2 regions of the Arthrobacter sp. NPDC093128 genome follow, and region 1 is predicted to be linked to the other one. Evidence: riboswitches for the same ligand, from Rfam matches in the RefSeq annotation. Region 1 holds a riboswitch; the other holds the start of a gene.

Evidence for each region. Region 1 has a riboswitch for cyclic di-AMP ahead of AB0N24_RS05850 (M23 family metallopeptidase). Riboswitches for the same ligand answer to the same signal wherever they lie in the genome.
Region 2: linked by a shared signal. The riboswitch ahead of AB0N24_RS19370 (hypothetical protein) and the one ahead of AB0N24_RS05850 (M23 family metallopeptidase) in region 1 are both predicted to bind cyclic di-AMP.

The regions. Positions count from the first base shown of each region.
Region 1 is NZ_JBFBEY010000004.1:14,454-25,593, forward strand. Features, by position in the region: gene AB0N24_RS05805 (response regulator transcription factor) at 1-525, opposite strand, end outside; gene AB0N24_RS05810 (DNA repair helicase XPB) at 607-2,262, opposite strand; gene AB0N24_RS05815 (helicase-associated domain-containing protein) at 2,303-4,807, opposite strand; gene AB0N24_RS05820 (hypothetical protein) at 4,818-5,051, opposite strand; gene AB0N24_RS05825 (cold shock domain-containing protein) at 5,236-5,619, shown strand; gene AB0N24_RS05830 (DUF3027 domain-containing protein) at 5,628-6,251, shown strand; gene AB0N24_RS05835 (MFS transporter) at 6,296-7,645, shown strand; gene serC (phosphoserine transaminase) at 7,669-8,799, opposite strand; gene AB0N24_RS05845 (metal-dependent transcriptional regulator) at 9,179-9,874, shown strand; cyclic di-AMP (ydaO/yuaA leader) riboswitch at 9,985-10,228, shown strand; gene AB0N24_RS05850 (M23 family metallopeptidase) at 10,232-11,059, shown strand.
Region 2 is NZ_JBFBEY010000017.1:32,763-52,235, forward strand. Features, by position in the region: gene AB0N24_RS19260 (M20 family metallo-hydrolase) at 1-951, shown strand, start outside; gene AB0N24_RS19265 (amidase) at 948-2,408, shown strand; gene AB0N24_RS19270 (adenylate kinase) at 2,405-2,995, opposite strand; gene AB0N24_RS19275 (NIPSNAP family protein) at 3,329-3,634, opposite strand; gene AB0N24_RS19280 (hypothetical protein) at 3,983-4,435, opposite strand; gene AB0N24_RS19285 (type 1 glutamine amidotransferase domain-containing protein) at 4,774-5,553, shown strand; gene AB0N24_RS19290 (dihydrofolate reductase family protein) at 5,656-6,261, shown strand; gene AB0N24_RS19295 (hypothetical protein) at 6,336-6,857, opposite strand; gene AB0N24_RS19300 (hypothetical protein) at 6,965-7,807, shown strand; gene AB0N24_RS19305 (hypothetical protein) at 7,797-8,234, shown strand; tRNA gene AB0N24_RS19310 (tRNA-Ser) at 8,417-8,506, opposite strand; gene AB0N24_RS19315 (zinc-binding alcohol dehydrogenase) at 8,611-9,615, shown strand; gene AB0N24_RS19320 (6-carboxytetrahydropterin synthase) at 9,619-10,017, shown strand; gene AB0N24_RS19325 (glycosyltransferase) at 10,049-11,245, shown strand; gene AB0N24_RS19330 (crosslink repair DNA glycosylase YcaQ family protein) at 11,251-12,519, shown strand; gene tadA (tRNA adenosine(34) deaminase TadA) at 12,516-13,007, opposite strand; gene AB0N24_RS19340 (phosphatase PAP2 family protein) at 13,144-13,929, shown strand; gene upp (uracil phosphoribosyltransferase) at 13,942-14,577, shown strand; gene AB0N24_RS19350 (glyoxalase superfamily protein) at 14,685-15,062, shown strand; gene AB0N24_RS19355 (HAD-IA family hydrolase) at 15,108-15,812, shown strand; gene AB0N24_RS19360 (STAS/SEC14 domain-containing protein) at 15,962-16,249, shown strand; gene AB0N24_RS19365 (dolichyl-phosphate beta-glucosyltransferase) at 16,270-17,205, opposite strand; gene AB0N24_RS19370 (hypothetical protein) at 17,384-18,169, opposite strand; cyclic di-AMP (ydaO/yuaA leader) riboswitch at 18,169-18,353, opposite strand; gene AB0N24_RS19375 (HAMP domain-containing sensor histidine kinase) at 18,545-19,473, opposite strand, start outside.

The DNA.
Region 1 (11,140 bases):
GTTCGGGTTCAGCATGAGGTATCGCAGGAGCTTGAACTCGGTGGGCGAGAGCTCAATGACTGTCCCGCCACGCCGCACCTCGTGGGCGTCGTCGTCGAGCTCCAGGTCGTCCACCCGGATCACGGCGTCGTCGTCAATCATTGGCTGGGTGCGCCGGAGTACGGCGCGGATCCGGGCCACCACCTCGTCCAGGCTGAAGGGTTTGGTGACATAGTCGTCGCCGCCGACCGTGAGTCCGGTGACTTTGTCTTCGGTGTCATCCTTGGCGGTGAGGAAGAGGACGGGGAAGTGCTTGCCGGCGGCCCGCAGCCGGCGGGTCACCGTGAAGCCGTCCATGTCGGGCAGCATGACGTCAAGGACCGCAAGGTCGGGGGAGTGGAGCTCGGCGGCGGCGAGGGCATCGCGTCCGTTGCCGGCCGAGACGACCTCGAAGCCGGCGAACCTCAGCGACGTGGAGAGCAACTCGCGGATGTTTGGTTCATCATCGACGACGAGCAGCTTGGCTTCGGGACCGTTCTTTTTCATATCTCCCATGATGCTCCCAGAATCTGGGAGTTTTCTGAATGAATGTTGTGTGTCCCATGGGTCCGGCCTTGGGAGGTCCGCTCAGGTGGCTGTGGGATTCCGCCCAACGTCCTTGGCATCCATGATCCGGTAGGCATAGCCCTGCTCCGCCAGGAACCGCTGGCGCTTCGCTGCGAAGTCCTGGTCGAGCGTGTCCCGTGCCACCAGTGAATAGAACCGCGCCGCGCGGCCGTCCTGTTTGGGGCGCAGCAGGCGGCCCAGGCGCTGGGCTTCCTCCTGCCGGGAACCGAAGGAGCCGGACACCTGGATGGCGACCGAGGCCTCGGGAAGGTCAATGGAAAAGTTGGCCACCTTGGAAACCACCAGGGTGTGCACCTCGCCCGCCCGGAACGCGTCGAACAGCTTCTGGCGTTCCTTCACGGACGTGTCGCCTTTGATGACCGGGGCCTGCAGTCGTTCGCCCAGTTCGTCCAGCTGGTCAATGTACTGACCGATCACCAGCAGCTGCTCACCCCGGTGCTGCGCCACCAGCTGTTCCACCACATCGGACTTGGTTTCGGAGGTGGCGCACAGCCTGTACTTGTCGGCGTCTTCAGCCATGGCGTACGCAACACGTTCGTCGTGCGGCAGGTCCACCCTGACTTCCACGCAGTCCGCCGGCGCGATGTAGCCCTGGGCCTCGATGTCCTTCCACGGGGCGTCGTAGCGCTTGGGGCCGATCAGGCTGAAGACTTCGCCCTCGCGGCCGTCCTCGCGCACCAGGGTGGCCGTCAGGCCCAGCCGCCGCCGGGCCTGCAGGTCCGCGGTCATCCGGAAGATGGGTGCCGGCAGCAGGTGGACCTCGTCGTAGATGATCAGGCCCCAGTCGTGGCCGTCCACCAGTTCCAGGTGGGGATAGAGCCCGCCGCGTTTCGTCGTGAGGACCTGGTACGTCGCAATCGTGACCGGGCGGACTTCCTTGACCGAGCCGGAGTACTCGCCGATTTCGTCCGCCGTCAGCGACGTCCGCTTGATGAGCTCGTCCTTCCATTGCCGGGCGGACACGGTGTTGGTCACGAGGATCAACACCGTGGTGGAACTGATGGCCATGGCCGCCGCGCCCACCAGCGTTTTGCCCGCGCCACAGGGGAGCACCACCACTCCGCTGCCGCCGGCCCAGAAGTTCTCCGTGGCCAGCTTCTGGTACGGCCGGAGCTTCCAGCCGGTTTCATTGAGCATGATGGGGTGGGGCGTGCCGTCCACGTAGCCGGCGAGGTCCTCTGCGGGCCAGCCGATCTTGAGGAGCAACTGCTTTAGCTGCCCCCGCTGCGAGGAATGGACCACCACGGTTTCGCCGTCGATGCGCGGGCCCAGCAACGGCTGGATCTTCTTGGCACGGCAGACTTCCTCGAGCACGGGGTAATCGCTGGTCCGCATCACCAGTCCGTGCTGCGGATCCTTTTCCAACCGCAGCCGGCCGTACCGGGACATGGTTTCTTCGATGTCGATGAGCAGGGAATGCGGGACGGGAAAACGTGAATACTTCAGGAGGGTGTCCAGCACCCGTTCAGCATCCAGCCCTGCTGCGCGGGCGTTCCACAGGCCCAGGGGAGTGAGCCGGTAGCTGTGCACGTGCTCCGGCGCGCGCTCAAGCTCGGCGAAGGCGGCGATGGCGTGCCTGGCCTCCGTTGCCTGCTCATGGTCCACTTCGAGCAGGATGGTTTTGTCGCTCTGGACAATCAGGGGGCCGTCGTTCACGGCGCCAACGCCCGAAGGCTCCCGGTCGGGTGGATGCTGGTCACTGCTGGAATTCCTCTTCCGCCTCAATATCGATGATCCGGTGAATGGAGAGCACCCGCTCGGTTTCGCGGGCGGGGTCGAACACCCTGACCCGTCCTCCGGTCACAGACACCGGAACAACCGTTTCCCGGCTGGAATTCCCCTGGCTGTCCACAACGTTCATCACTACGGACTGCCGGAGCCGGATGGCCTTCTGCAGGGTTTCGAGCCCGAGCTGCGTTGCTTCCTCACCCGTTGATCCGGCCGGCGGGCGGTGGCTCCCGTTGCCGTTCCCGCCGTGGGGGCCCTTGTGGCTGCGGAGAATCGCCAGCTGGGCGTCGACGTCGGCCTCCGGAGGCGCCGTCCGCGGCGCGCTGTATACCGGGCGCCCGCTGCCCGGAACGGCAGTGGTGCGGCGCAGCCGGACCAGCGCTGATTCCGGTTCCTCGACGGCCGGCGACAATCCCAGGGCACGCAAAACCTGGGCGGTTTCCTTGGGCCCCGCGCGGGATATGAGGACCGTGGGCGCGATGCGTACCAGCCCCAGCCCGGACGCGCCGGATTCCTTGACCAGCTCCAGCAGGGCGTCCTCATCGTCGCTCTGGATAAAACTGGAGGCGCCACCCACCCGGAGCCTGCCGTGACGCGCCGCGGTGTCCTCCACGAGGTACTCAAGCGGCTGCGGCACCACAGTGGCCGAATGCTCGCGCAGGAAGCCCAACAAACTGGCGGCGTCGTGGCCGGCGTCGAGGGCGCGACGGATCGAGGCCACCGAGAAGCGGTAGATAGTGGCCGGACCCTGGCCCTCGGCGTCGGCCATCATCAGGAGCTTTTCGCTCAGCTCAGGTGCCAGGTATCCCGGCGCCACAGCGGTAAGGTCGGCCTGCAGCAGGACGTGGTTGAGTGCGGCCGGCAGATGCTCTCCCAGGATGTCCAAAGCCTCATCCGGACGCTCGGCGGCTATGGCCGAGCCCAGCTGGCTGAGCGCACCCGAACCGATGAGGCCGAGCATTTCGGCTTCGGCGAGGACACCGCGGATCAGCGAACTAAAACGCCTGGCCATGCGCGGCTGGGTCCACTCGGCGCGTTGCAGCACCGCCGCGGCGTCAAGGACCGGCGCCTTGCCATCCGCCTCGGCCGCCTCAAGCGTAAGTTCGTTCAGGATCTCCAGAATCCGTTTCCGGACCACTGGGGCGTCGGGCCGCTGGGCTTCAGCGGACAGTGCGTTGATGGTGGTGCCGGCCGCTGCACGATGCGGGGCGGGGCCCGCGCCGGGGCCGGTGATGGGCTGCCCCACCAGCGACGGGGCGCGCTCGCTGGCCAGCCAGGCATTGACCAGCCACAGCCACTGCTCCTGCCGCGGCAGCGTAAGCCACTCCAGCTGCTCTGGCTGGACCCAGGCGGAGCTGTCAACGTCAAGCCGGACGAGTCCGGCGAGGGCGCAGAGCTCCACCAGCAGGCCGGCGTCGTGCAGTTCGATCCGGAGCGAGTCGGCCAGCCGCTTCATCTCGCGCACCCCGACGCCGCCGCTCCGCAATGTCACGAGCGGCTGCTCGCGCACGCAGTACAGGAGGTCGCCTGTCAGCCGGAGGGTTTCTGCGATGGCGCCCAAGGCGGCATTGCGCCGCAGTGCCGCCGTGGTCTGTCCAAGCCTGGGGACAGGGGGAGTCAGGGTGAAATCCTCGATCACGGCTCCGCCGCGGAGCGAGATGCCCACGCTGTGCGGCAACTCCACGTGCGCGGCGTCCAGCGGGACCAGCAGGCCCCTCGCCAGGAGCCAGTCCACCGGGCCGACGTCGGAACCTTCGTTAAGGACCGAAGCGCGCCGTTGCGCCTGGGGGACCGCGCCCATGGCCCAGTTCCCGAAGCGTGCCAGAAGCCCGGTGGTCCGCTCCGGGGCCGTGGCGAGGATCCGGTTCAGCGCCTCCGGCGTGGCCGTCCAGTGCTGCAGCGCCAGGGCGGCTTCCATGGGCGTTGTTGCGGGATGGATGGCGGCACCGCTGTGGTGCAGCTCGGCTACGAGTTGCACCACGCGCTGGGCGAAGGCCGGCTGGAGCCGGACCAGCTCCGTGTAGCTACGGCCCAGCCCGGCCGGATAAATTCCCACGACGTCCCGAAGGCTTCCCACCGGAAGATAGAACCGTTGGCGGGGACCGGCAGGCAGCGCGGCGCCGTGCGGGGGATCGGCACGGTGCACCAGGGCCAGTTCCTCAAGGGAATGCAGGATCCGTTCAATGGCGGAAAGCGACGCGCCGTGGACCAGTTTCTTCAGCCCCGCAGCCGAAGCGCTGTGGGCAGTGTCCGTGTTGGTGCAAAGGTGAAGGGTCTCCAGGACCTGCATCTGGGGCCGGTTCAGCCGCTCCAGCGCCCGTTGCACACTGACTCGTGCGCTGGCCCGGGCCGCCAGGGCCGGGAAGTCCGGAACGTTCGGTGAGATGAGGTCCGGCCGCGCGGAGAACAAGGCCCGCAACGAGTCATCGCTGCGTGCCTCCAATTCCTTGCTGAGCGCGCGAATAAGGGACATCAGTTCAACGTTACCGCCCGCCGGACTTTCCTGCCCGGCGCCGGGCGGCAACGCCGTCGATCACCAGGATAATCATCAGGAGGAATGCCAGCGGCAGGCCGTACAGGGCAAAGGACGTGACCCACACCGGGGCTGCGCTGCCGGCAAAGGCAATGGCCATGACGGCGCCCACGGCGGCCAGGGAAAAAACGGCAATGACCGCCGCAACTATCATCAGTGGCCGCCGGTAGCGGGAGGGTGTCATGGAAGTAACGCTAACAGCCCGGCCGTGCCCGTGCCGCAAAGCGGGAAACCGGGTCCCGGCAGGATAACCTTGAAGATACAGACCAACATGGTCCAGGCAGCCATACCCTGAACCCGCATATCAATGCGGATGCGGTGGCCGCCGGCCGTGTCACAGGAAGTCCAGAACGAAGAAGGTTGATTACGTGCCTACCGGCAAGGTCAAGTGGTATGACAAGGAAAAAGGCTTCGGATTCCTCGCGGGCGAGGACGGCCAGGAAGTATTCCTGCCCAAATCCGCCCTGCCCGAGGGCGTAACGGAGCTCAAGGCCGGCACCCGGGTGGAGTTTGGCGTGGCTGACGGTCGCAAGGGCGCACAAGCGCTCGGGTTGCGCGTGCTGGACAAGACACCGTCCATCGCCAAGGCAAAGCGTCCCAGCGCCAAGGACCTGGCCCCCCTGGTCCAGGACCTGGTGACCGTGCTGGATAACCTGTCCGGAACGCTGTCCGCCGGAAAGTACCCGGAAGGCAACAAGGCCAAGGCGATTGCCGCCGCCCTCCGTAAGGTTGCCGACGAGCTGGACGCTTAGGCATCCGTATGACTTCCGAACCTGATCAGGGCGCCCCCAAACCGGCCTCAAGGCCCCGTGCCGGCGTCCCCGTATGGCGCACCGGCAAGCCGGATGCCGTGCTCGCTGCAGCCGCCGACTTTGCCCGGACTGCGGTTGAGGGCATCGCCCCGGCCTCGCAGATCGGACGGCACCTGGGTGCGAAGACCGAGGGGGACCGTGTTGTCACGCATCTCTTTGAGTCCCTGCTGGCCGGGTACCAGGGGTGGCAGTGGTACGCGGTGCTCACACGCAACTCACGTTCCAAGGTCATCACGGTGAACGAACTCGGCCTGTTGCCCTCGGAGGATTCAATCCTTGCGCCGGAATGGGTGCCGTGGGCAGAACGGGTTCGCCCCGAAGATGCCCAGGATGATGAAATTGCGGACGCCGAAACTGCGGACGCCGGCGCAGCCGTCGACGGGATCGCCGCGGACGCTGCGGACGACGCAACCGCGGACGATACGGCCCCGGACCTGATGGGCGAGGATGCCGTTTCCGACGACGACGAGGATGCCGTTTCCGACGGCGGCGCGGAAGAGGAATCCGACGACCGACCTGACGCCGGCCACGTGGAATCAGACGCTGGCCAATCGCTCCGCGAGGCTGACTAGCCAGCTGAAATAACGGGGACCAGGCAACACGGAGGCCGGCGATGATGTCCACCTTCAAGTCCCTGCATATCCTCAACTACCGGCTCTGGTTCGTTGGTGCCCTGATATCCAATATCGGGACCTGGATGCAGCGCACCGCCCAGGACTGGCTGGTCTTTGACCATCTGACAGATCATGACGCGGGGGCCATGGGCATCACCATGGCCCTGCAGCTGGGGCCGCAGCTCTTCCTGGCGCCCGTGGCCGGCCTGGTGGCGGACCGCTTCAACCGGCGGCACCTCCTGGTGCTGACCCAGTCCACCATGGCGCTGCTGAGCACCGGGCTGGGCCTCCTGGTGGTCCTCGGCGCCGGGCAGCTGTGGCATGTCTACGCTTTTGCCCTGCTCCTGGGCCTTGTTTCCGCCCTGGACGCACCCGTGCGGCAGACCTTCGTCTCCGAGTTGGTGCGGGACGACTACCTGCCCAACGCGGTGGCACTCAACAGTGCCTCCTTCAACGTCGCCAGGATGATCGGACCCGCGGTGGCCGGCGTGCTGACGGTGGCCGTCGGACCGGGATGGGTTTTCCTGATCAACACCACCACGTTCCTGGCCCTCCTGTTCAGCCTGTGGAAGATTCCTGCTTCATCCCTGCGCCTCCTTCCCCGCGCGGCTCCCGGCAAGGGGAGGATCCGTGAAGGACTTCGTTACGTGCGGTTCCGCCCGGACATCGTGGTGGTCCTCGTGGCCGTATTCATTGTGGGCACCCTCGGCCTGAACTTTGTCCTGTTCATCGCGGCCATGGTGGGTACAGAGTTCGGTTTGGACGCCGGTGCCTTCGGGCTGATGAACTCCATCATGGCCATCGGCTCCGTGGCCGGAGCGCTGCTGTCCGCCGGCCGAAGCAGGCCACGGCTGCGGATCATTTTCGGAGCAGCCGGCGCGTTCGGCGTCACGTCAGGGCTGGCGGCCCTGGCACCCAGCTACTTCTGGTTCGGCGTGGCCCTGGTGCCGGTGGGCCTCTTTGCCATCACGATGATGACCAGCGCGAACGGCTACGTGCAGACCACCACGGACCCGGTCATGCGCGGCCGTGTGATGGCCCTCTACATGGCCATCTTCATGGGCGGAACCCCCATCGGGGCGCCCCTGGTCGGCTGGGTGGCCAACGTTGCAGGCCCGCGCTGGTCCATGTCCGTGGCAGCGGTTTCCGGGCTGTTGGCCGCGCTGATCGGAATGGTGTGGATCATCCGGGCAAAGCAGCTGAGGCTGGGCTTCAACCGACGGGCCCGGGGGATGCGGTATTTCCGACTGGTATCCGGCGCGTCCGGCCACACCAGCGAAGCGGAAAGACAAGAAGGCAAAGAAGAAGGCGCCGTCCGGGAGCAAAACCCGGACGACGCCGTCGAACGCTAACGGGGTCAGCGTCAGCTGATGCGTTACTTCCGCAGTTCGCCCACTACGTAGTCGATGCTGGACAGGAGGGCCGAGATGTCGTCCGGCTCGATCGCAACGAAGGTGGCGATGCGCAGCTGGTTGCGCCCCAGCTTGCGGTAAGGCTCCGTGTCCACAATCCCGTTGGCGCGGAGGACCTTGGCGATGGCCGCGGCATCAATCGACTCGTCGAAATCGATCGTGGCGATCACGTTTGAGCGGTCTTCGGCCTTGGTGACAAACGGCGTGGCGTACTCGGAGGCCTCGGCCCAGGAATAGATGCGTCCGGCTGAATCGGCGGTGCGGGCAGCGGCAAAATCGAGGCCGCCGCTGGCGTTCAGCCACTGCACCTGCGCGTCCAGCGTCACCAGGGTAGCCAGCGCCGGGGTGTTGTACGTCTGGTTCAGGCGGGAGTTGTCAATGGCGGTCTGCAGGTCCAGGAAGTCCGGGATCCACCGGCCGCTTTCCTTGATCCTCGCGGCACGCTCCAGCGCGGCGGGGGAGAAGAGGCCCAGCCACAGGCCGCCGTCGGACGCGAAGTTCTTCTGCGGCGCAAAGTAGTATACGTCGGCTTCTGAGACATCCACATCCAGGCCGCCCGCGGCGGACGTGGCATCCACCAGCACCAGCGATCCCTCGTCCGCACCGGCAACCCGCTTGACCGGGGCAGCCACACCTGTGGACGTTTCGTTCTGCGGCCAGGCGTACACGTCCACGCCCGCTTCTGCCTGGGCTGTGGGCCGTGTCCCGGGCTCGGCCTTGAGGATGGAGGAGGCGTCCAGGAACGGAGCCTTGTTCGTGGCGGAGGCGAACTTGGAGCCGAACTCGCCGAAGGAAAGGTGCTGGGCCTTGCTGTCCACCAGGCCGAACGCCGCGATGTCCCAGAACGCGGTGGAGCCACCCACGCCAAGAACGACCTCGTAGCCCTCCGGCGCGCGGAAAAATTCGCTGAGGCCGTTGCGGACCGATCCCACGAGGTTCTTCACCGGGGCCTGGCGGTGGGAGGTGCCCAGCAACGTGGCGGACGCGGCGGAAAGTGCCTCGATCTGCTCCGGGCGGACCTTTGAAGGCCCGGCGCCGAACCGTCCGTCCTTGGGCAGGAGGTTGGCGGGGATAGTGATGCTGGTGTCGCTCACGATGGCTCCAATTTTTCGGCGTGGACGTGGGAGAGGCCCGGCAGTACACGGGTTCCTGCCGGAGGAATCCCCTATATTCTGCCTGACGTGCCTGCGGGGGACGGAACGGCACCCGTCATAGTCCAGTCACTGAGACATCCCGGCGGTCGGCGCACTTCAGTTGCGCCGGCTGTACTGCGGCGGATTATCCGGAGTAATTCAAAATAGGCTAGGCTTGACCTTGACGTACAGCGGGCCGCGACGCCGGCCGGGCTGATCCCCGAGGGCTGTTCCCAAGGCTGATCGGTGGATGCAGATCCACTTGACGAGACCGACGGAGAACGCCTCCGCGCGGTACGGTGGGACTGACGCAAGGACTGTGCTCGAGGAGCTGAGCTGGATGACGGATCTGATCGACACCACGGAGATGTATCTTCGGACAATCTTGGAGCTTGAGGAAGAGAACATCGTGGCTCTCCGCGCCCGGATTGCCGAACGGCTGCGCCACTCAGGGCCCACCGTTTCGCAGACCATCGGCCGGATGGAGCGCGACGGGCTGGTGGTTGTTTCCGGCGACCGGCACCTTGAGCTCACGGAAACCGGCCGGAAACGGGCCACCGAAGTCATGCGCAAGCACAGGCTGGCGGAACGGCTCTTGGCTGACGTCATCGGCCTGGACTGGGCGTATGTCCACGACGAAGCCTGCCGCTGGGAACATGTCATGAGCGAGCGCGTTGAACGGCGCATCTTCGAACTCCTGAACCACCCCACGGTTTCCCCCTACGGCAATCCCATTCCCGGCCTGGCGGCGCTTGGCGGCCAACCGGCTCCTCTGTTCACCGACGGTGTGGTGAACCTGCTCGACGCGATGACCGGGTACGGGGCCGACTCGCGCATCACCGTCAGCCGTCTGGCCGAACCCATCCAGGTTGAACCGGAGCTGCTGGTCCAGCTCGATGAAGGCGGAATCCGGCCGGGCGCGACGCTCGCCCTGGAGCGGGTAGGGGAGTACATCTCGGTGCGCGTGCCTGAAATCGAAGGCGCCCTCGAGCTGCCGCCGGAAGTTGCGGCCCACGTGTTTGTTACCGTCAGCTAACCGCACACCTCATAGGACCACCTACAACTCACTGAGACGTAGATAACGGAATTATTACCGCGCTGATTAATCACCTATAGTTGGGGACTAGCGCCGATACTAAAGCGTTACCTGATCCGAAGCCGAGCTCTGCCAGCGGATCAGCGTACGAAACACCTCCTGGCAGAGGCGGGGGAACCACAACCGGCCGTTGAAAAGCGGCCTTGGGGTGAAGTCCGTCAGCGGCAAGTCATCTCCGACGAAGGAATCCTTAGGGATACCCCTGTGCCGGATGCCTTGCATTGGCGGACCGGGTCTTTGATCTCTCTGACCCGAATCCGACAGCTAACTCCGCAGGCTATCCAGAGAGGATATTTCTTGACCACGCAGACCGTCAGGGGCCGCCGCAGGGCGACTGGTCCCGCTTCGGAGTACCCCGTGGCCGAAGCCGTTATGACGGTCAGGCCACGCGATGCACATCGTGATGCGCGCCGGCGCCGGAGCCTGTTCAGTCAGGTCACGGAGTTCGCTTCCGCGAGCGGTGTGGGTCAGAAGGCCGGCATTGCCCTGGCCGCCACCGGACTGGTCCTCACTGTGACCGTCCCGTCAACCGGACCCATGATGAGCACAGCGGACACCGGAAACACGTCCGCGGCCGCCGCATCTGTAACGGCGCAGCCTGAGGTTTCCGCGGCTGCAGGCGCCAAAATCGACTTCAACCGGACCTATATCGCCACCAAGGGCGATCCCGACGGCAAGCTCAAGCAGCTGCTGAGCGCGCAGTCCGCCGGCACCATTACCCGTGCAGCATCCACCGGAAGCCTCGGAGCACCGCTGGCGCAGATGGTTTCCGCATCCCCCTTCGGCTTTCGTGTCAGCCCGATCACCGGCGGCACCGGCGAATTCCACCGCGGGCAGGACTATGCGGCCCAGTGCGGCACAAGTGTTATGGCCGCGGCCAGCGGAACGGTGACGTTCACCGGATGGCACCCCTACGGCGGCGGAAACCGCGTGGTGATTGACCACGGCAACGGCCTGGAGACCACGTACAACCACTTGTCCTCGTCCAACGTCCAGGTAGGCCAGAAGGTCAGCCGTGGCGACGTTGTGGCCCTCAGCGGAACCACCGGCGCCTCCACCGGCTGCCACCTCCATTTTGAAGTGATGGTCAACGGCGAAGTCGTTGACCCCACCGGCTGGCTCTGATCCAATCCGATGGAACACTCTCGCATTCCTGTGACATGCCGTGACCTGAATGTGACATTCACGCGGAATTCCTGTACCGTC
Region 2 (19,473 bases), on a different contig from region 1:
GCGGCACTGCACGCGGCACGCCGGCTCGGTTCCGAGGTTGCGGAGGGCGGAGCAGCGCCCCGTTTCAACCTTGCGGTGGTGAACTGGTTCAACGAGGAGGGCGGCCGGTTCGCCCCGAGCATCATGGGAAGTTCGGTCTTCGCCGGCCTGCTGGAACGGGAGCGGATGCTCGATGTCCGGGACCTGCAGGGCGTCACCGTCCGTGAAGCCCTGGACGGCATCGGATACCTGGGTACCGCCGAGGGCCTGGACGTGGCGGGCTACGCGGAAATCCACATTGAGCAGGGCCGGATCCTGGAGCGGGAAGGCATCAACATCGGCCTGGTGGACAGCAGCTGGTACACGCAGAAGCTGGACATCGAGGTGCTGGGGGAGCAGTCCCACACGGGCGCCACCGCCATGGCGGACCGGCATGACGCCCTGGTGGCGGCGTCGAAGATCATCCTGATGGTGCACGACGTCACCGGCGACTTCGGGGACGAGGCGCTGGTTTCCTCCGTGGGCCAGCTGACCCTGGAGCCGAACTCCCCGATCGTGGTGGCCCGCAGGGTGCACCTCGTGGCGGACCTGCGCTCGGGCGATCCGGAGATCGTCAAGGCCGCCCGGGCCACCCTGCTGAAGAAGATCGACGTGCTGGCCCGGGAACACGACATCAAGGTCAACGTGAAGGACTTCGACATCCGGCCCATCCGCCGCTTCCCCGAGGCCGGCCTGGAACTGGCGGACAAGGTGGCAGCCAACCTGGGACTCTCCGCCCGGCGGATCCAGACCATGGCGGGGCATGACTCCGTTGCGATGAATACCGTGGCACCGTCCGTCATGCTGTTCATCCCCAGCGTGGACGGCGTCTCGCACTGCGAACGTGAATTCACCACCGATGCCGACATGGTGGCGGGAGTGGACATGCTGACCGGTGTGGCCCGGGAGCTCGTCGGCGGGGCCCTCGCATGACGGAGCTGCACTACCTCGACGCCGCCACGGCGCTGCGGCTCTTCCGCACCCGGGAGCTTTCCCCGGTGGAGGTGATGGAAGCCGTGATTGCGCGGGCGGAGGCCGTCAACGGGGAAGTCAACGCCCTGACCGAAACGCTCTTCGAGGAAGCGCTACCCGCGGCCCGGCAGGCGGCCGCCAAGTACGCCCGCGGCAGGGACCTCACCCCGCTGCTGGGCCTGCCGGTGGCCGCCAAGGAAAAGCACGGGCTCAAAGGCCGGACCCTCTCGCAGGGACTCGTGGCCCGGAAGGACGAGCTGGCGGCGGAGGACCACCCGGTCATCGGCCGGATCCGGCGTGCGGGCGGCATCATCCACGCCCGCACCACCACTCCCGAGTACAGCTGTGCGACGGTCACGCACAGTCCGCTGTGGGGAGTCACGCGGAATCCGTGGAACCTGCAGTTCTCGCCCGGGGGATCCTCGGGCGGTTCCGGGGCCGCTCTGGCCGCCGGACTGGCCCCGCTGGCTACGGCCTCGGACATCGCCGGCTCCACCCGGCTGCCGGCGTCGTTCACGGGAACGGTGGGCTATAAGGCGCCGTATGGGAGGATCCCCGGCCTGGCGCCGCTCTCCGCCGACCACTACCGCGGCGACGGGCCGATGGCCCGGACCGTGGCGGACACCGCCCTGCTGGCCAACGTCATGGCCGGACGGCACCCGGGGGACCACACCTCGCTCGCGGACGCGCCCGGACTTGCGGTGTCTGGACTGGAGACGCACGACGGCGGTGGTTCCGTCGCAGCGGCAACCGTCGCAGGGATGAGGATCGCCCTGTGCATCCGCCTTGGGAACTACCCCGTAGCGCCCGACGTCGAGGCCAACACCCGCGCGGTCGCTGCGGCTTTGCAGGACGCCGGGGCCGTTGTCGAGGAGATCGAACTCCCGTGGACCACGGAGTCCATCAGCCGCACGATGTTCACGCACTTCGGCTACCTGCTGGGCCCGGCCATGGAGGACGAGACTGAGGGCTCAACCGAACTCCTGGCCCCCTACACCCGCCGCTTCATGGCGGATGCCAGGCGGGCAGCCGAGGGGAACCGCTTTGTTGACGGCATCCGGGACGAGACCCGCCTGCAGGCCGAGCTGGCTGCCGCCATGGCCGGTTTCGACGTCCTTGTCTGTCCCGCGTCCGCCGTCGCGGCACTGGATGCGGGTGGCATGTACCTTGACGGGATCGACGCCGGCGGGCAACAGCTCGAGCACTACTGGCAGGGCCACATGACGGCGCCGTTCAACATCGCCAACCGCTGCCCGGTGCTGGCTGTTCCCAGCGGCATGGCGGACTGCGGGATCCCCACGGGCGTGCAGGTCGTCGGGCACCCGTACGACGACGCCGCGGTGTTCACAGTGGGCGCGGCCGTGGAAGCGCTGCGGCCCTGGGCCGCGCGGCGGCCGGACATCCTGGCGATGGCCTAAGGGGTTGAATCGGGCACAGCCGAGGGGAAGGACTCCCGGAGTGCTGCGAGCAGCTGGCCGAAGACCTCGTCTTCCGTGCCCATGCCGTCGACGCTGAGCAGGATGCCGCGCCGTGAGTATGCCGAGGCCACCGGCTCGGTTTCGCGGTAGTAGAGCTCCAAGCGGTGCCGGATCACGTCTTCGGTGTCGTCGCTGCGTCCGGTCAGGGTGGCGCGGCGGAGCACGCGGCGGACCAGCTCGGTATCGTCGGCCGTCAGTTGGAGTGCAACATCCAGGGCGTGCCCGTTGGCGGCAAGGATCGTGTCAAGCTCGGCCTGCTGGGCCGCATTGCGTGGATACCCGTCCAGGAGGAACCCGTCCCGGACGTCATCCTCGTTCAGGCGGTCCCGCACCATGCGGTTGGTCAGGCTGTCGGGAACGAAGTCGCCGGCGTCCAGATGCGCCACGACGTCACGGCCCAGCGGCGTCAGGTTCTTTACATGCTCACGGAAGACGTCTCCGGTGGACACCCCGTTGACGCCGAGATGCCGGGACAAACGTTCGGCTTGGGTGCCCTTGCCGCAGCCCGGAGGGCCCATGATCAGCATTCGCATCGGTGAGACCACTCCTTGGCGCCGTTGAAAGGTGTCCCTACATGGTGTCCGCAGGGAGACATCAGCACAAGGGACCGGGGCGCAGCGCCTGGTCCGTGTCCTAATTGTGAGCAAATCTTTCGGCGATCCTGCGTCGGCGCAGGGTTTGCGTGGGTAGCTTCGGTACACCACTAGATGGAAGGTGTACCGAAATGACGATCACTGACTACTTCTCAGGCGTAGCCATCATGCTGGGATCCCTGATAGCCGTTGCGGGGCTTTCTGCCGGGATCATCCGCGCCAGGTCCCATCACCACTAGAAGTCCACCCTGTCATCCTCTACGCCGGTTATTCGAACATGGGAGAGAGGAACCTTCGCTCGTACCGTCGGATGCAGTTTGTTTCCGTCGCGAATCGGTAGGCCTCGATGCACTCGGGATCCACAGCCGCCGCCGATCGGTACTTCTCGTAGTCGGCGAGTGACGGGAAGGTGAACAGGGCGAAGGCCTCGTCGCTGTCACCTTCGCTCGGAAGGAAATAGCCGTGATGCTCTCCGCCCAGCCTGTTGACCAGGCGGATCCACCGCCGTCCATATTCTTCAAAGTCAGCGAGCTTGCTTGCATCGATCTCATATCGAAGGTGCACTGTAATCACGGATGGTCCCCTTTCGTTAGGGATGTTCTTTGCGTTTCGGAATAGGGAAACCTCTACGGGCCAACCGGTAGTCCTGGGTGATGCAGCCGGGACTTCAGTCAGGCCTGCGGGACTGCTTATCCTGATTGAACATCGGAACGAATCCTATCGGGACGTGTCGGGTCGGTCGGGACTTTTCAGCCCCAACTCCAGGAGATCAATGTCGACGCTGCCGGTGCCGGGTTTTGGGGATCCGTGGCGCTTGCGGAGCTGGGTCGCCCGGTATTCGTCACGGGCGAGTATGAACGCATAGGGAGTGAAGAACCCTGTTCGGCGTACACGGCATCGTTGCGCCGCTCACGCTCACGGTCATAAACCATGGTCGGTCCTCTTGGGTTCGAAATATCCCGGCTCTCCGGGAAAGGGGCGGGTGCTATGAGGGAAGTTCTCCCGGGTGATCTCCAAGGTTCCGGGGTGCTTCTCGAACCATCTGCGTGCCTGATCGTCGGTGACGGCGTACATCGGCTTTGGCAGCCCCTTGGGCTTGCGGAGCTTGCGGGCACGGAGTTCAGCGCGAAGGGAACTGATGCTCAGGAGCCAGCCGCCAGTGAACAGGACGGTGCATACCGCGGAGCCCAGCACGATGATCAAGCTCATACCCATGTGCCCCGGATCCGGGAAGGACATGAACAGGGCGAGGATCCCGAAGAGTATTCCGAGAGGGGCCAGGATAGCGGGGACCGTCATCAGCAGGGCAACGATGCTCTGGCCAGCAAAGCTGTTGGCCATGTTGGCGGATTCGGTGGCACTGTGGCCTCCCAAGCCCCACTCCTCACGAGTGTAAGCGTGGATGACAACCTCTTTGCTCCACCCTCCGTACCCGTACCAGTACTTGGGCAGTCCTGGATGCTGTCGGGACTCAGCGCCGGCCATTTGTCCGCAATGTCCGTTCTCGTAAGGGGCGGTGCCCGGCCCGCCGCCGTACACATAGCTTTCACCCTAACGAAGAATGAGGCAGAGCCATGTCTATCCAGGGAGCGGCGTCGTCGTCCACGTGATAGCCGGCAACAAGGTGGCTCTACATAGATTCTGACTGCGGCTGAGGGAAGACCTGAATTCGGGCTAGGCGTAGGGTGGAATTTAGACGATAGGAGCACTTCATGAAGAAAATCCTCATGGTACTGACCAGCGTTTCCGAGATCGGCGATACCGGAGAGAAGACCGGTTACAACGTGGCCGAGGCGGCTCACCCCTGGAAGGTATTCAAGGATTCAGGGCATTTCGTCGACTTCGCGTCCATCCAGGGCGGCCAGCCGCCGCGCGACGAGGTGGACTCAAAAGATCCCATCCAGGTTGCCTTTACGGAGGACGAGACCACGCGCGCCGGTCTCTACAACACGGCCCGCGTCGACGTCGTTGATCCCGAACAGTACGACGCCGTCTATCTCGTGGGGGGCCACGGCGCCATGTGGGACTTCCCGGACAGCGAAGGATTGCAGCACCTCGTAGCCAGCGTCTACAACGCCGGCGGCGTGGTGGGCGCTGTGTGCCACGGGCCGGCCGGACTGCTGAACGTCGAATTGGCCAACGGCTTTCGGCTGGTCGAGGGCAGGAAGGTCGCTGCCTTCACCAACGACGAGGAGGTTGCCGCGGGGAAGGACAAGGTCATCCCGTTCTTCTTGGCAGACCGGCTTGAGGAGCAGGGCGCCACCACCCACGTCTCCGCTGGTGTCTTTGAAGAGAAGGTCGTGGTGGACGACCGGCTGGTGACCGGCCAGAACCCGGCGTCAGCGGCCGGCGTCGCCAAGGAGATGGAGAAGCTCCTGGCAGAGGTCATCCACAAGGAAAAAGCCGAGGAACAGCACGATGCGGAGGCGCTGCGCGCCGAGAAGGACGCTGAGAAAAACGCCAAGAAGGCTGCCGCAGAAGCGGAGCACTAGCACCAACAACACGCTGAAACTGAAGTCGGCCGGACTGTGGCCGTTACCGACCGGAATCCGCACACGACCGCATACAAATCGCAATCACTCAGGAGGTTCCCGGTGCCGGACACAACCTGCCACATGTCGATCTCGCTGGACGGCTTTGTCGCCGGGCCGGACCAGAGCCGCGAGGACCCCCTGGGCAAGCGGGGGCTGGAGTTGCACCGCTGGCACATCGGCGACCCGCGAGCCAACCATGCCGACAAGGTTGCGACCGAGTGGCTCATGCGTCCGCGGGGCGCGTATGTGATGGGCCGGAATATGTTCGGCCCTGTCCGCGGGGACTGGGATGAGGAATGGACCGGGTGGTGGGGAGCCGAACCGCCCTACCACGCGCCGGTGTTCGTGCTCACGCATCACGGACATGACCCGATCCAGCTGGTGGGCGGAACGACGTTCCACTTCGTTACCGATGGCTTCGACGCGGCCTACGCCGCTGCCTGCCAGGCCGCCGGGGACAAAGGCGTGGACATCGCCGGTGGTGCTTCGACCGTCCGACAGGCACTGATCGCCGGCGTGATCGACGAGCTCACCCTCGACATCGCACCGGTACTGCTCGGGTCGGGGGAGCGCATCTTCGGCGGGGTTGAATCCTTCGGCTTCGAACCAGCCGAGGTGCTTCACTCCCCGCTGGCCACCCACATCCGCTATCGCCGCGTCAGCTAACGCCGTAGGCGCTGCCGGCATCCTGAAGTGTCGGCCTCCGGAAACAGAAGATCACCTCACCGTGGACGTGCGACTCACCACCATCGGTGTTTGCCGGGGATCAGGCCCGCGAGCGAAGCCAGGCCGCCAGCGCAGAATATAACTCCCACGAAACCGGCGATCCCGTCACTTATCGGTCCGCTGGTGAGAAAAACGCCGAGGCCAAGGCCGGCTACTCCGCAGCCGAGGCGCCACGCGCGGTCCGCCTTCGTGTTTGACCCATATCTCGAAACCCCATACTTCCGTGGCGTCCCTCTCACTTTTCCTGGCGGGTTCGGTTCAGGCTGGGTGGGTCCCTCAACGACGTCGCCGAATTCGCCCACCCACTGGCCAGTTCCTACTTCCGGGCAGTGGGCGTGCACGGTCTCGTCAATGGCAGCGAAGTCCGCCGGGTATCCCCGGTACATCATCTGCGAAAGGCTCACATCGAAGTCCACCCGGCCATCTGCCCAGTAGGCGTCGTAGCGGACCAGGCGCACCGGGCGCTGCAGCCACCTTGAGGGTCTGGTGAAAGCCGTCGCGCGAACGGCGACGGGCTTTTCTGCGGGTTGGGGCATGGACCGATAGTTGCACATTCAGGGGGACCGCGTCCGCGCAGGGGCGATCTTGGCTGCGGTGGCTGCGGATTGCCCTGCCCTACCCTTGTATTCATGGGGGTATTGCTGTGCTGAAGAAGATTGACCAGTGGGACATACGGTTCTTCTATGCCGGGATGATCGCCCTGATGCTGGGTCTGTTCGTGTGGTTCGCGGGTGGCAGGCTCCTTGAGGCGTCAGTTTTTCTGGCGGTAGGGGTGGTCTACGCATTCCTCGTGGTTCGCGTCGTCTCACAATCATTCCGCGCGTTCACGGTGATGCTCTGGACGTTCCAGCTGAATTACTGGACGCTGATCTCGCTCGACGTCGAGGGTGCCCTGGGCATACCAGCGGCGGGGCCGTGGTTCATTGGGTTCCTCGTCGGCGGTATTGCCGGCGGATACATCTGCTCGAGCCCGCGTGCCGGCTCAGCACTGAGGCAGACCCGCCCACGCAAGCCTGAAGCGGACGGCAAGTACTCCGGCGGGTGGCGCCTCGCACTGATCAACGGTGCCTGCGCGATCGTGCTGCTCGGCATCGGAACAGCCCAACTGGCCCTACTATCACCGACGGCGCCTGCTGCCGCCGTTCTCGGCGGCGCTGTCATCGCGGGCTGGGCCTTATTCCGCTTCCCGCCGCCGCTGCATGTCAGGAACGGCCTCATCATGCTGGGCCTGCCCGTTGTTTTCTTCGTGTTGGGTTTCGTCGGCGGTGCTACAGACCAGATAGCACTTCCCTATGCGTGGGGGTACGGCGTCCTCGCCGGCATCCTGATCGGCGGGAGGAACTGGGCCGGTCCCCGGATCGGCGAGCCGCGGCCGCCGTTCAACGGTCCAAGCCGGCGTCGGCGGCGGAAACGTCGGCCCCGGTCGAAGCAGAAGCCAACGCCAGGACTTGAAAAACCGACCGTAGGAGCGGCTCATGAGCAATGATCGAGTGGTGACACGCTGGATGCTCGGTGTGGTTGTCCTGGTGCTGCCCCTTTCTTCGTGTGCCGCACCGACCATCGAGGAGATGGGGCGCAGCGCCATCCGGGAACGGGCCGCCGAAGGCAAGGACTGGTTCCTCACGTTCACGGCGGCCACGGACACGACCAACAGGGAACTCGTGAGCGCCAAGCTTGAACGCCAGAGTTTCGGCCCCTACGCATTCGGGTGGGAACCTGACGGAGACTTTTACACCGAGCACTACTACCGGGAGCACCTCACCACCAGTGGGGGCTGGTGGGGCCAGCAGCGCACCGTCAGCGCCTGCGTCAGGGTCGAAATGGAGTTGGGATCGGCCATTGCGACATCTGTTGACTGCCCCGACAAACCTCCGTTCTCCGATTACACGGATGAGTGGGTGGTGGTGGCGTGAGCCTGAGCCAGCACATCGTCTTCCCCGGATAGCCGGCTTATTGACAAGGGAGAGCTGTGATTCATCCGGACCCCTTGGCGGCTGGGCGAGCACGCCGCAGGAGAAGTATTGCCACTGGGTCTATTCCCAGGCAAAGCAAAGGCCCCGGGTTTCCATCGAAGAAAACCCGGGGCCTCGCTACTTGGCGGTGACGGTGGGATTTGAACCCACGTTGGCTTTGACACCAAACAACATTTCGAGTGTTGCACCTTCGGCCGCTCGGACACGTCACCAACCTGAATAGGTTACCGGAGCATGGCTCGCTTCCCAAAACGAGGGCGCGCCGGTGTCAGATGTCTTCCCCGCGCCCGCGCCGGGGACTACATTCATAAGCAAGATGATCAATTCCCAGCAGCGCTCCCAAGCCAAGGCCTATTGGACCGTCGGCCACGAAAAAGGCGAACTCCGCAGCGAGGACCTGGCCGTGCCGGGCCCCGGCGAAGCGCTGGTCCGTGCCCTTTACTCGGGCATCAGCAAGGGCACCGAAACGGTGGTCCACTGCGGCAACGTGCCGCCCCGGGTTGCCGAACAAATGCGGGCGCCCCTGCAGGAGGGGTCCTTCCCGTCGCCGGTGAAGTACGGCTACCTCTCCGTGGGAACCGTGGAGGCGGGCCCGGAGGAATGGGTGGGGCGCACCGTGTTCTGCCTGCACCCGCACCAGGACCGCTACGTTGTCCCGGTGGAGTCCCTGACAGTGGTCCCGGAGAACGTCCCGGCCCGGAGGGCAGTGCTCACGGGAACCGTGGAAACCGCCGTCAACGCATTGTGGGAAGCCGGGCCCCGGCTGGGCGATCGCGTGGCAGTTGTCGGCGCCGGCCTGGTCGGCGGCATGGTGGCCACCCTGCTGCGCACCTTTCCGCTGCAGCGGCTCCAGCTGATCGACGTCGATCCGGCGAAACGCGCCTTCGCCGAAGCACTCGGTGTCGAATTCGCGCACCCCGGCGACGCCCTTGCGGACTGTGACATCGTGATCCACTGTTCGGCCTCCCAGGAGGGCCTCGAACGGAGCCTGCAGCTGGTGGGCGACGAAGGGGACGTCATCGAGATGTCCTGGTACGCCGACCGGAAGGTCACCATCCCGCTGGGGGAGGACTTCCACGCCCGCCGGCTCTCCATCCGTGCCAGCCAGGTGGGGGTCGTGGCCCGCTCGCGCCGCCACCGCCGGACCAACGCCGACCGCCTGGCGCTCGCCGTGTCCCTGCTCAGCGATCCCGTCTACGACACCTTCCTCACGGGATCCTCCCCGTTTGCGGAACTTCCCGCCGTCGTCCATGACCTGGCCGACGGCCGCCTGGATGCGCTCTGCCACGTTATTGAATACCCCGCCGAAGACAAGAGGTAGCCCTTGTTCAGCCTGACCGTCCGCCGCCACTTCATGATTGCCCACAGCCTGCCGCGCAAAGCCTTCGGTCCCGCCCAGGGCCTGCACGGGGCCACGTTCGTGGCGGAGGTGACCTTCCGCCGTCGGGCTCTAAACGACGACGCCATCGTCCTTGACATCGGTGCGGCCGGCGGGCTCATCGAGGAAGTGCTGGCCGGCCTGAACTACAAGAACCTCGACGAGCACCCGGACTTTGCCGGGAAGCTCAGCACCACCGAGGCCCTCGCGCAGTACATCGCCGAGGCCGTGGCCGCCAAGGTCCGCGACGGTGAGGACGGGCGGGAACTGGCAGGACTGGACGTCACTCTCCGGGAGAACCCCGACGCATGGGCCTCGTTCGCGCTCGACTTCAACGCCGCGTAAGCACATGCCCGGGCCCCGCGCGGAGAGACCGGTGATCCGGCTGATCGTGCCGGGCAACGTGCTGCACAACTCAGGGGGCAACGCCTACAACGCCGCACTGGTCCGGGGGCTCACCGCCCACGGGGCGGACGTGGACGTCTGCCCCGCTGACGGTCACTGGCCGGTGGGAAGTGTGGAAGAACGACGGCGGCTGGCCGGGTTGCTGCTCGACGGCGGCAGCGATGACGGCCCGGACAGCGCCGGCGCTGAACGGGCCGCGACGCCGGTGACCATCGTGGACGGACTGGTTGCGCTGGGCGCGCCGCTGGAAATGGAGGCGGCAGCCGCTGCGGGACGGCCCGCGTGGATCCTGCTGCACATGCCGCTGGCAGCGCACCCGGACCTGGAGGAACGTGCGCTGGCGGCCGCCGCGGGCGTAATCTGCACGAGTTCGACCACGGCTGCGGCAATCCGGGGCAAGCACTGCCCCGTCCCGATCCACGTGGCGCTGCCCGGCACTGATGCCGCTCATTTTGCAGCCGGCTCGATCCCGCCACACCTCGTGGCAGTGGCCGCGCTGCTGCCAAACAAGGACCAGCTCCTGCTGCTGAAGGCACTCGCAGGACTCACGGACCTGCCTTGGTCCGCGGCGCTGGTGGGCTCCGATTCCGCCGACCCCGCCTACGCCCGGACGGTCCGCAGCGCGATAACCCGGCTTGGGCTTACCAGCCGGGTGGCAGTCCGCGGCGAGCTCAGTGGGCAGGTCCTGGACGAGGCATGGCACCGTGCCGATCTCAGCCTGCTCATTTCGCGGGCTGAAGCGTACGGGATGGTGGTCGCCGAGTCCCTCGCCCACGGAATCCCGGTGGTGGTGCGGGCCGGCACCGGCGCCGTCGAGGCACTCGCGGCGGGTTCACCGAGTCCGGCGGGTTCACCGGGTCCGGCGGGGCAGCCGGGCGGGGCAGCAGCTCCCGACGGCGGCGGGGGACCCGCGCTGCCGGGCGCCGCCGTCGTCCTCGGCGCGGACCCCTCCCCGCTGGCGGCAGTCCTGCGCGGCTGGCTGACGGATCCCGAACTTCGCTCGCGGTGGCGCGACGCGGCACTGGATGCGCGTAACCGGCTGCCGGGCTGGGACGCCACGGCCAGGACGGTGCTGGACAGCATTGCGGCGGACAGATCGGGACAGCACGCGCCGCGCAGCCGGACTGCGCCGGGTCATTCCGTTGCCGTGCCGGCTGATGGACAATGACCCCTATGACAACCGAGCCCCTCACTGTCGAGACTCCGGAGGCTAATCCCGCGGCCGTCAACGTGCCGCCCGCGCACACGGTCACGGCAGAACGCCTGCGCGCGTGGGCGTGGCACAAACAGGGCCTCGACGGCAGCCTCGCCGGTCATACCGCGGCCGAGGTCCTGGCCAGGGCCGGCTGGGCACGTTCCCTGGGAGGCGCCAACCCCTACCTCACGTTGTTCGCCCGTGCCGGAATCCGCCGCGAACAGGTTGATGCTGACGTCCTGGCCCTGCGGATCTACGAACTCCCCAGCGCCCGCGGCTGCACTTACATCCTGGGCGCGGAGGATTTCGCGTGGGCTTTGAAGCTAGGCAAGGATTCCGCCGAAGTCTTCAAGGTGCTTGGCAGGCTGGGAGTGGACCGCGGCGAACTCACGCTGCTCGAGGACCAGGTGGTGCACGCCCTGGCCGGGGCTGGCCGCCCGCTGGATCCGAAACAGCTAAAGGACGAACTGGGCGATTCCGTCCGAAGCCTGGGCGAGGAAGGCAAGAGGCAGGGCGTCTCCACCACCCTCCCCGCCGCTCTTGGCCTGCTGCAGCGCGACGGCCGGATCCGCCGCGTCCCTGCCAACGGCCGTCTCGACCAGCAGCGCTACGCCTACACGCTGTGGGACCTGCCGCCGAGCCCGTTGGACATGGATGCCGCGCGAACTGAGCTGGTCCGCAAGTACCTGGGTTGGACCGGCGGGGCCACGCTCAAGCAATCCCAGTGGTTTTCCGGGTTCACGGTCGCCCAGAGCAAGGCTGCCCTGGCCGCCGTCGGTGCCGTTGAGGTGCCCACCGTCCACCCTGCCGCCAAAGGCGTAGCGCTGTGGATGCTGCCCGACGATGTCGAACGCCTCGCCGCTTTTGACGTGCCGGCGGAGGAACAGATCCAGCTCCTCGCCGGGACGGACTCGCTCGTCATCCAGCGGCGGAACGCCGCGGACCTGTTCGCGGCCGGCGACGGGGATACGACACTGCTCGGCGCGATTCTGGCGCAACAGGCCGACCTGCCGGACCACCCGATCCTGGACCGCGGCCGGATCATCGGACTCTGGCAGTACGATCCCGTCGGACAGCGGATTGCCCACTGGCTCTTCGGCAGGTCTTCGCCGCGCGTCGGGCAGCGGATCGCCGAGGTGGAAGCGTGGATCCGGGAGGACCTGGGCGATTTCCGTTCCTTCAGCCTTGACTCGCCCGCATCCAGGCAGGAGCGCATTGACGCCCTGGACGCGGCGAATGCCGGTTAGCTGACCTGCCGGTGGCCGGCGAAGAAATCCCGGAGCAGCGTGGCACACTCCTGCTCCCGAACGCCGGCGTAGACCTCCACCCAGTGGTTGAGCCGGCGCTCGCGGAGGATGTCAAACACCGAACCGGCGGCCCCTGCCTTCTCGTCCCAGGCCCCGAACACCACACGCGGGATCCTCGCCAGGACAATGGCGCCCGCGCACATGGCACAGGGTTCCAAGGTCACCACGAGGGTGCAGTCCGCCAGCCGCCAGCCGTCTCCCTGCGGAAGGGCCTTCAGCCGCCCAGCCGCCTCGCGGATCGCCACCATCTCGGCGTGCGCGGTGGGATCACCGTGGGCTTCCCGTTCGTTCCTCCCTGTACCCAGGACTTCACCGTCAGGTCCGATGACGACGGCGCCGATCGGCACGTCCTCGGTGGCCAGCGCAGCCCGTGCCTCGGCGAGGGCAAGGCCCATCCATTCTGCATGGCGGGGCTCGGGGGAAGTCATGGCTCAATGATAGTTTCGAAGGTACGGCAGGCGCAGACGACGGATGAGCCCGGGAGACGACGTGAAGACCTTGACTGAGCGCATTACCGACCGATGGGGACGGTGGGTTGTTCCCTACGCTGCTCTCTGGATCACCATGCTGGTTGGCGGTGCGATCGTCGTGACGCTGGCGTTCCTCGGCGCCGAAGTCTACGACAACGTGGTGGACGAGGCCGGCCTCGCCAACCTGGACAAGCCTGCGCTGGCACTGTCCGAGGACCTCCGGAACCCCTGGCTCAATTCCGCCGTCACTGCCTTCACCAACATTGGCGGCGGGGTCGGCATGCCGATCGTCGGCAGCATCCTGACGGCCTGGCTTACGTGGGCAGGGCGTACCTGGCGGCCCCTCATCCTGGTGGGCGGCGCTGCGGCCGCTTCGGTCACCGCGACCACCTTTGGCAAGAAGCTGTTTGGCCGCACCCGCCCGGACCACGCGGACGCTGTTCCGCCGTACGAAGATTCGCCGTCGTTCCCCAGCGGGCACACGCTCAACACCACCGTAGTGATAGGGCTGGTGGTATATCTGGCCTGCCTGCAGATCCATCGGACAGTTGCCCGGGTGTCCATGATCACCGCCGGTGCGATTTTCATCATCGCCATGGGCCTGAGCAGGGTATTCCTGGGCCACCATTGGCTGACGGACGTCATCGCCGGGTGGCTCCTTGGCCTCGCCTGGGTGGGAATCGTGATCCTGGCCCACCGGCTCTTCCATGTCATACGGCACCGCGAGCACGCAGGACCGGCTCCGACGTTCGACCACCCGTTACTCCGGGAAGAACCGGGCGGGCACCATGGCACCCACGGCGGGAAACCCGGTGGCGGCGGCGCGGGCCCACGTCAGGAAGCCGACGGATCGCGGGGCGGGGACACCACCGCCGGGTGATAGTTTTGACCCATGCGCACACTCGTCGTGGACCACCCGCTGGTCGCCCACAAGCTCACCGTTCTGCGGGACAAAAACACCCCCTCCCCGGTCTTTCGCCAGCTCACCGAGGAACTCGTCACGCTCCTCGCCTATGAGGCCACGCGCGACGTCCGCACCGAGCCGGTCACCATCCAGACCCCGGTCAGCACCACCATCGGCACCGCGTTCACCAAGCCCACCCCGCTGGTGGTTCCCATCCTCCGCGCTGGCCTGGGCATGCTCGAAGGCATGACCAAACTCGTCCCCACAGCCGAGGTCGGGTTCCTGGGAATGGCCCGTGACGAGGAAACGCTGGACATCATCACCTACGCGGAGCGCCTCCCCGAGGACCTGACGGACCGGCAGATCTTCGTCCTGGATCCCATGCTGGCAACCGGCGGCACGCTGCGCGAAGCCATCAAGTTCCTCTTCAAGCGCGGCGCCTCGGACGTCACGTGCATCTGCCTGCTGGCCGCACCCGAAGGCCTGGCCAAGCTGGAGGAAGAACTCTCGGACGCCAACGTGACCATCGTCCTGGCATCCATTGACGAGAAGCTCAACGAGAAGTCCTACATCGTGCCCGGACTCGGCGACGCCGGCGACCGCCTCTACGGCATCGCCGGCTAACAGCATCCCTGGCTAACAGCATCGCTGGCTAACGGGAGCGCCGGTTAAGCCGGTGCGAAGCGATTGCCCCCTTCCGGTTTCCGGCGGCCCCGGCTAGCCTGTGCCCCATGGACTGGAAACTTGAACTGGTGTTTGTCCCTGTGTCCGACGTGGACCGTGCCAAGGATTTTTACGTCAACAAGGTGGGCTTCAACGCCGACTTCGACGAGCGGCCCATGGACGGCATCCGCTTCGTCCAGCTGACCCCGCCCGGATCGGCCTGTTCGATCGCCATTGGCGAGGGCCTCAGTGATGCTCCTCCCGGCACCGCCCCGAGCCTGCAGGTCGTGGTCAGCGACATCCAGGCCGCGCACAAGCACCTCAAGGACAACGGGGTTGAGGTCAGCGACATCGACGTCCAGGACTGGGGCCATTTCGTTCATTTTGCCGATCCTGACGGCAACAAATGGGCGGTCCAGTACCTCCCTCAACGCCCGAACGGCTAAGTCACAAAAAGCCCGCGCCGCCCCGGCGTGGGGCAGGATGGAAGCATGAGCTTTCCTGCCGACGCCGCAACCCCTGGCTCCGCCATACGGTCCGCGACAACCTTGACCGCCCGGGCAGTGCTGTTCGACATGGACGGCACCCTGGTTGATTCCACGGCAATTGTGGAGCAGGTGTGGGGCGAACTTGCGGCCCGCTACGGCCTGGACCTCGCCGAGATCCTCCGGACGTCGCACGGCGTCCAAGCGGGGGACACGGTGCGCCGGTTTGCCCCGGCCGGAGCCGACGTCGTCGCACTCACTGCGGAACTCGGCGCCATGGAACGGGTCCGGACCGAAGGCATTGTCGCCTTGCCCGGGGCCGCTGATCTGTTGCGCAGCCTGCCGGCGGATGCCGTTGCACTGGTGACCTCAGCCGACCGGATCCTGGCCGACATCCGGATGGGCGCCGCGGGTCTCGCCATGCCTGCCACCGTCGTCACGGCCGACCTTGTCACGCGAGGCAAGCCCCATCCCGAGGGCTACCTCCGGGCTGCCGAACTGCTCGGAGTGGACCCGGCCGACGCAGTCGTCTTTGAGGACGCGCCTGCAGGCATCGCGGCCGGACTCGCCGCCGGGATCAGGACCGTGGCCATCGGGCCCAACACCGGTGAGCTGCCGGACGGCGTTCTGCACATCGACGACTACACCGAGGTGTCCGTGACCACGGAAGTGGACGACGCCGGTGGAAGGACGATTTCCTTCCGGTTCTGACGTCCGAATCGGCCTCCTGTCAGTTAGGGTCAGTGAAGACGGCTGACGCTATCTATCTGGGGGATAGGATGACCGAGGTTTCGATTGACGGCGCCAGAGGCACCGTTGTATTGCACAATGGTGTTCTTCATGTGCGATGGATTCCAGGTTTGGCCATATCCGAGGATGCCGCGACAGCCGTCATGGCGGCCGTCAATGAGTTGAGCGGCGGGCGCGCATATCCGATGCTGGTGGACATGTCGGCCGCGGCGTCCATGAGCCGCGGTGCACGGCGTGTTTTCGCCCGTCCCAGCACAGTGGCGAGGGTTGCCCTCCTCGGCTCGTCCCCGGTTGACCGGGCAATGGCCAATTTCTTTCTCAGCATCAACTTTCCGGCTGCTCCCACGCGGTATTTCACTTGCCTGGACGAGGCCATGACGTGGCTTGGGGACGCGTAGCCGCGGCCTGCCAACGCCGTTCAGCCGGACCCTACCTGCGCGGAGCCCCTGTCCAGTGCTGAGCGAAGTTCGGGAACCGGTATGCGGCCGGTCGCCAGGTCGCGGCTAAGGCGGCCCATGCCGCGCAGGTCGGCGAGGGCGGTCCGGAGAAGATCCACGCCGGCGTCGGACTCGTTTATCCAGTCCACCGGCACCTCGTGCACCCTGAGTCCGCATTTTTCGGCCAGGACCAGCAGCTCGGTGTCGAAGAACCAGGCGTTGTCCGCGGTGTGGGGGAGGAGCTGCCGGGCGATATCCGCGCGGATGGCCTTGAAGCCGCACTGAGCATCACTGAAGTGCGCACCTAGCAGGGTATGCAGCAAAAGGGTGTAGCCACGGGAGATGAACGCCCGCCGGTGTCCCCGGACCACACGCGAACTGCGCGATAGCCGGGTTCCGATCGCCAGGTCGGAATGCCCGGAGATGAGCGGTGCTATCAAGGGGGCAAGCGCAGCAAGGTCGGTGGAAAGGTTCACGTCCATGTAGGCCAGCACGGGCGACGGCGACACGAGCCACACCGTGCGAAGCGCGTTCCCCCTTCCCTTGTCCGGGAGCCGGACCACGGTGACCTCGCGGAGTTCCCGGGCCACACGCTCGGCGATCCGGAGCGTGCCGTCGGTGCTGGCGTTGTCCGCCACGGTGATCCGGAAGGTGTGCGGGAAAGTGCCGTGCAGGTAAGCGTGCAGCCGCCGGAGGGACTGCTCCAGATCCTGTTCCTCGTTGTAGACCGGGATGGTCACATCCAGGACAGGCGCGGCGGTTCCGGTCCGTTCGTCGACGGCGGCCCGCGTGTCGATAGGGACGCGGCGGATGTTACCCGAACCGGAAAGCGCCGGAGCGGCACCCGTCGGGACGTCGACGGCAGCCCGCAGTTGCGTGTGCGGCAGGATCCCCGGGGCCTGGTCTGTGAGCGTCATGGTTCAAACTATGACGCTGGCGCATATGAAGGATTTAGGCCATAGCTGTGCACCTGCTGTGGAAGCCGGGAAGCGATTCACCCGCAATACGGCCGAAGGCCCCGAATCACGTGGATTCGGGGCCTTCGGCTGATGCGCCTTCGGCTGATGCGGAACAGTCCGGCGGGTCGGGGCCGGCTTAGTACCAGTTGTTGGCGAGGTGGAAGTTCAGGGCGTCGCAGGGGGAACCGTAGCGCTCCTTGACGTAGTTCAGGCCCCAGTTGATCTGAGTGCGGAAATTGGTGAGGTAGTCCCCGCCCGCGCTGGCCATCTTTTCGGCCGGCAGCGACTGGACAATGCCGTACGCGCCACTGCTGGCATTCGTCGCCGTGGTCTTCCACTCCGATTCCTTGGTCCACAGCGTGGTCAGGCACTGCATCTGGTCAGCCGCCCAGCCGTAGTTGCCGAGCTGCGAGGCGGCATATTCCTGGGCAGCTGCGGGGTCGTCCACGGCGACAGGGGGCGCGGGAGCCGGAGCCGGTTCCGGAGCTGCCGCCGGTGCAGGGGCGGGGGCGGGTGCTTCCGCGGCCTTCTCCTCCGCGGGCTGCTCTTCGGATGGCTGCTCCTCGGTGGACTGCGCAGACATGCTGACGGAAGCCGGAGCCGGCATGGCCGAAACCAGGATCTTTTCGAACGCGAGCTTCGACTTCGTGTCGGCGCTCGCTGCGGCGATTTCCGCGGCCGTCGCCGAGCTTGCCGGCGCGGCGGGCTCGGAAGCCTGGCCGGCGGCGCCGACGCCGATCAGCACGGCGCAGGCGGTGGCCACCACTGCGGCGCGGCGGCCGGAGCTGTGCAGGCCGGCGGTAAACCGGGACAGCGGGGACGCCGTCTTGGCTGATTCAGCGCGGTGGCGTGAGCGTTCTGCGGGCACCGCGGTCTTACTTGAAGGGCGCTCTGGACGTACTTCTGGCGTGGATTTAGTCATGGTTGCCTCTCGATGCCGGCGGAGTTAGCTGTCGGGTTCGGATGAGGTCATCCGGCCGCACGGAACTTCACGTGTCGGCTTCACCCCGAGGGCGGCGATGCAGAATGCCCGGAGACCTGGGTCCCCCGCCTCTGCCTGATCATGAGGAAATCCGGGTAGCGGCAGAGTTTGGCGTCCATCCGGATATGCGGCCGGAACGGTGGCCGCACTCTAAAAACCGTACAGGAGATAGAACCTTAAGTCACATTTCGGTAACGAGGATCACTGTGACGGCGCGTTGACTTGCGCCGGGGAGGCCGGGGATTCGTTCGATCACGGAAAAGGCCAGCCGGCCCAAATGGGCATCGGCCGGCCGTGATTTCCGTGCGTTGAGAACTAGGCTGCCGGTGGTTCGCAGGGGAGGCGCAGCGCGAACTCCGTGCGTCCCGGACGGGAGGTGACTTCGACGGTTCCGCCGTGTGCTTCCATGATCGACTGCACAATTGAAAGGCCCAGCCCGCTGGTCCCCTCAGAGGCGGCCGCTCCAGCGGCGGCCGCTCCCGCGGCAGCTGAACCCGCCGGGCTGGTGCGGGCGGCGTCCGCCCTGGCAAAGCGGGCAAAGACCCGGTCCACAAATTCGGGCGGGATCCCGGCGCCGTTGTCCGTCACGGTCACCACGGCGCTGCCGTCAGCGGAGCGCATCACGCCGGTGACAACGGTGGTCCCGGGGTCCGTATGCTTGCGCGCGTTGGAGAGCAAATTGGCCAGCACCTGGTGCAGCTGCGTGGCGTCCCCGCGGACCACCACCGGCTCGTCGGGCAACTCAAGCTGCCAGACGCGGTCCGGTGCCATGACCTTCTCGTCGCTAACGGTTTCCACCACTAGCTGCGTCAGGTCCACGTCGCTGATTTTGAGCGGCTGCCCTTCGTCCAGCCGGGCCAGCAGCAGGAGGTCCTCCACCAGGGTGGTCATCCGTTCGGACTGGCTTTGCACCCTGGCCAGGGATTTCTTGCCGTCCGGAGTGAAGTCTTCGGTCATCCGCATGAGTTCCGTGTAGCCGCGGATTGCCGTAAGTGGCGTGCGGAGCTCGTGGGAGGCGTCGGCCACGAACTGGCGCACCTTCGTCTCGCTCTGCTGCCGGGCCTCGAGCGCCTTGGAGACGTTGTCCAGCATGAGGTTTAGCGCGTGGCCCACGCTGCCCACTTCAGTTCCCGGGTGCGCGTTCGACGGCGGCACGCGCACCGCGAGGGCAACCTCGCCGGCGTCGAGGGGCAGCCGCGAAACCTGCGTTGCCACTTCGGACAGCTGCTCGAGGGGTTTCATTG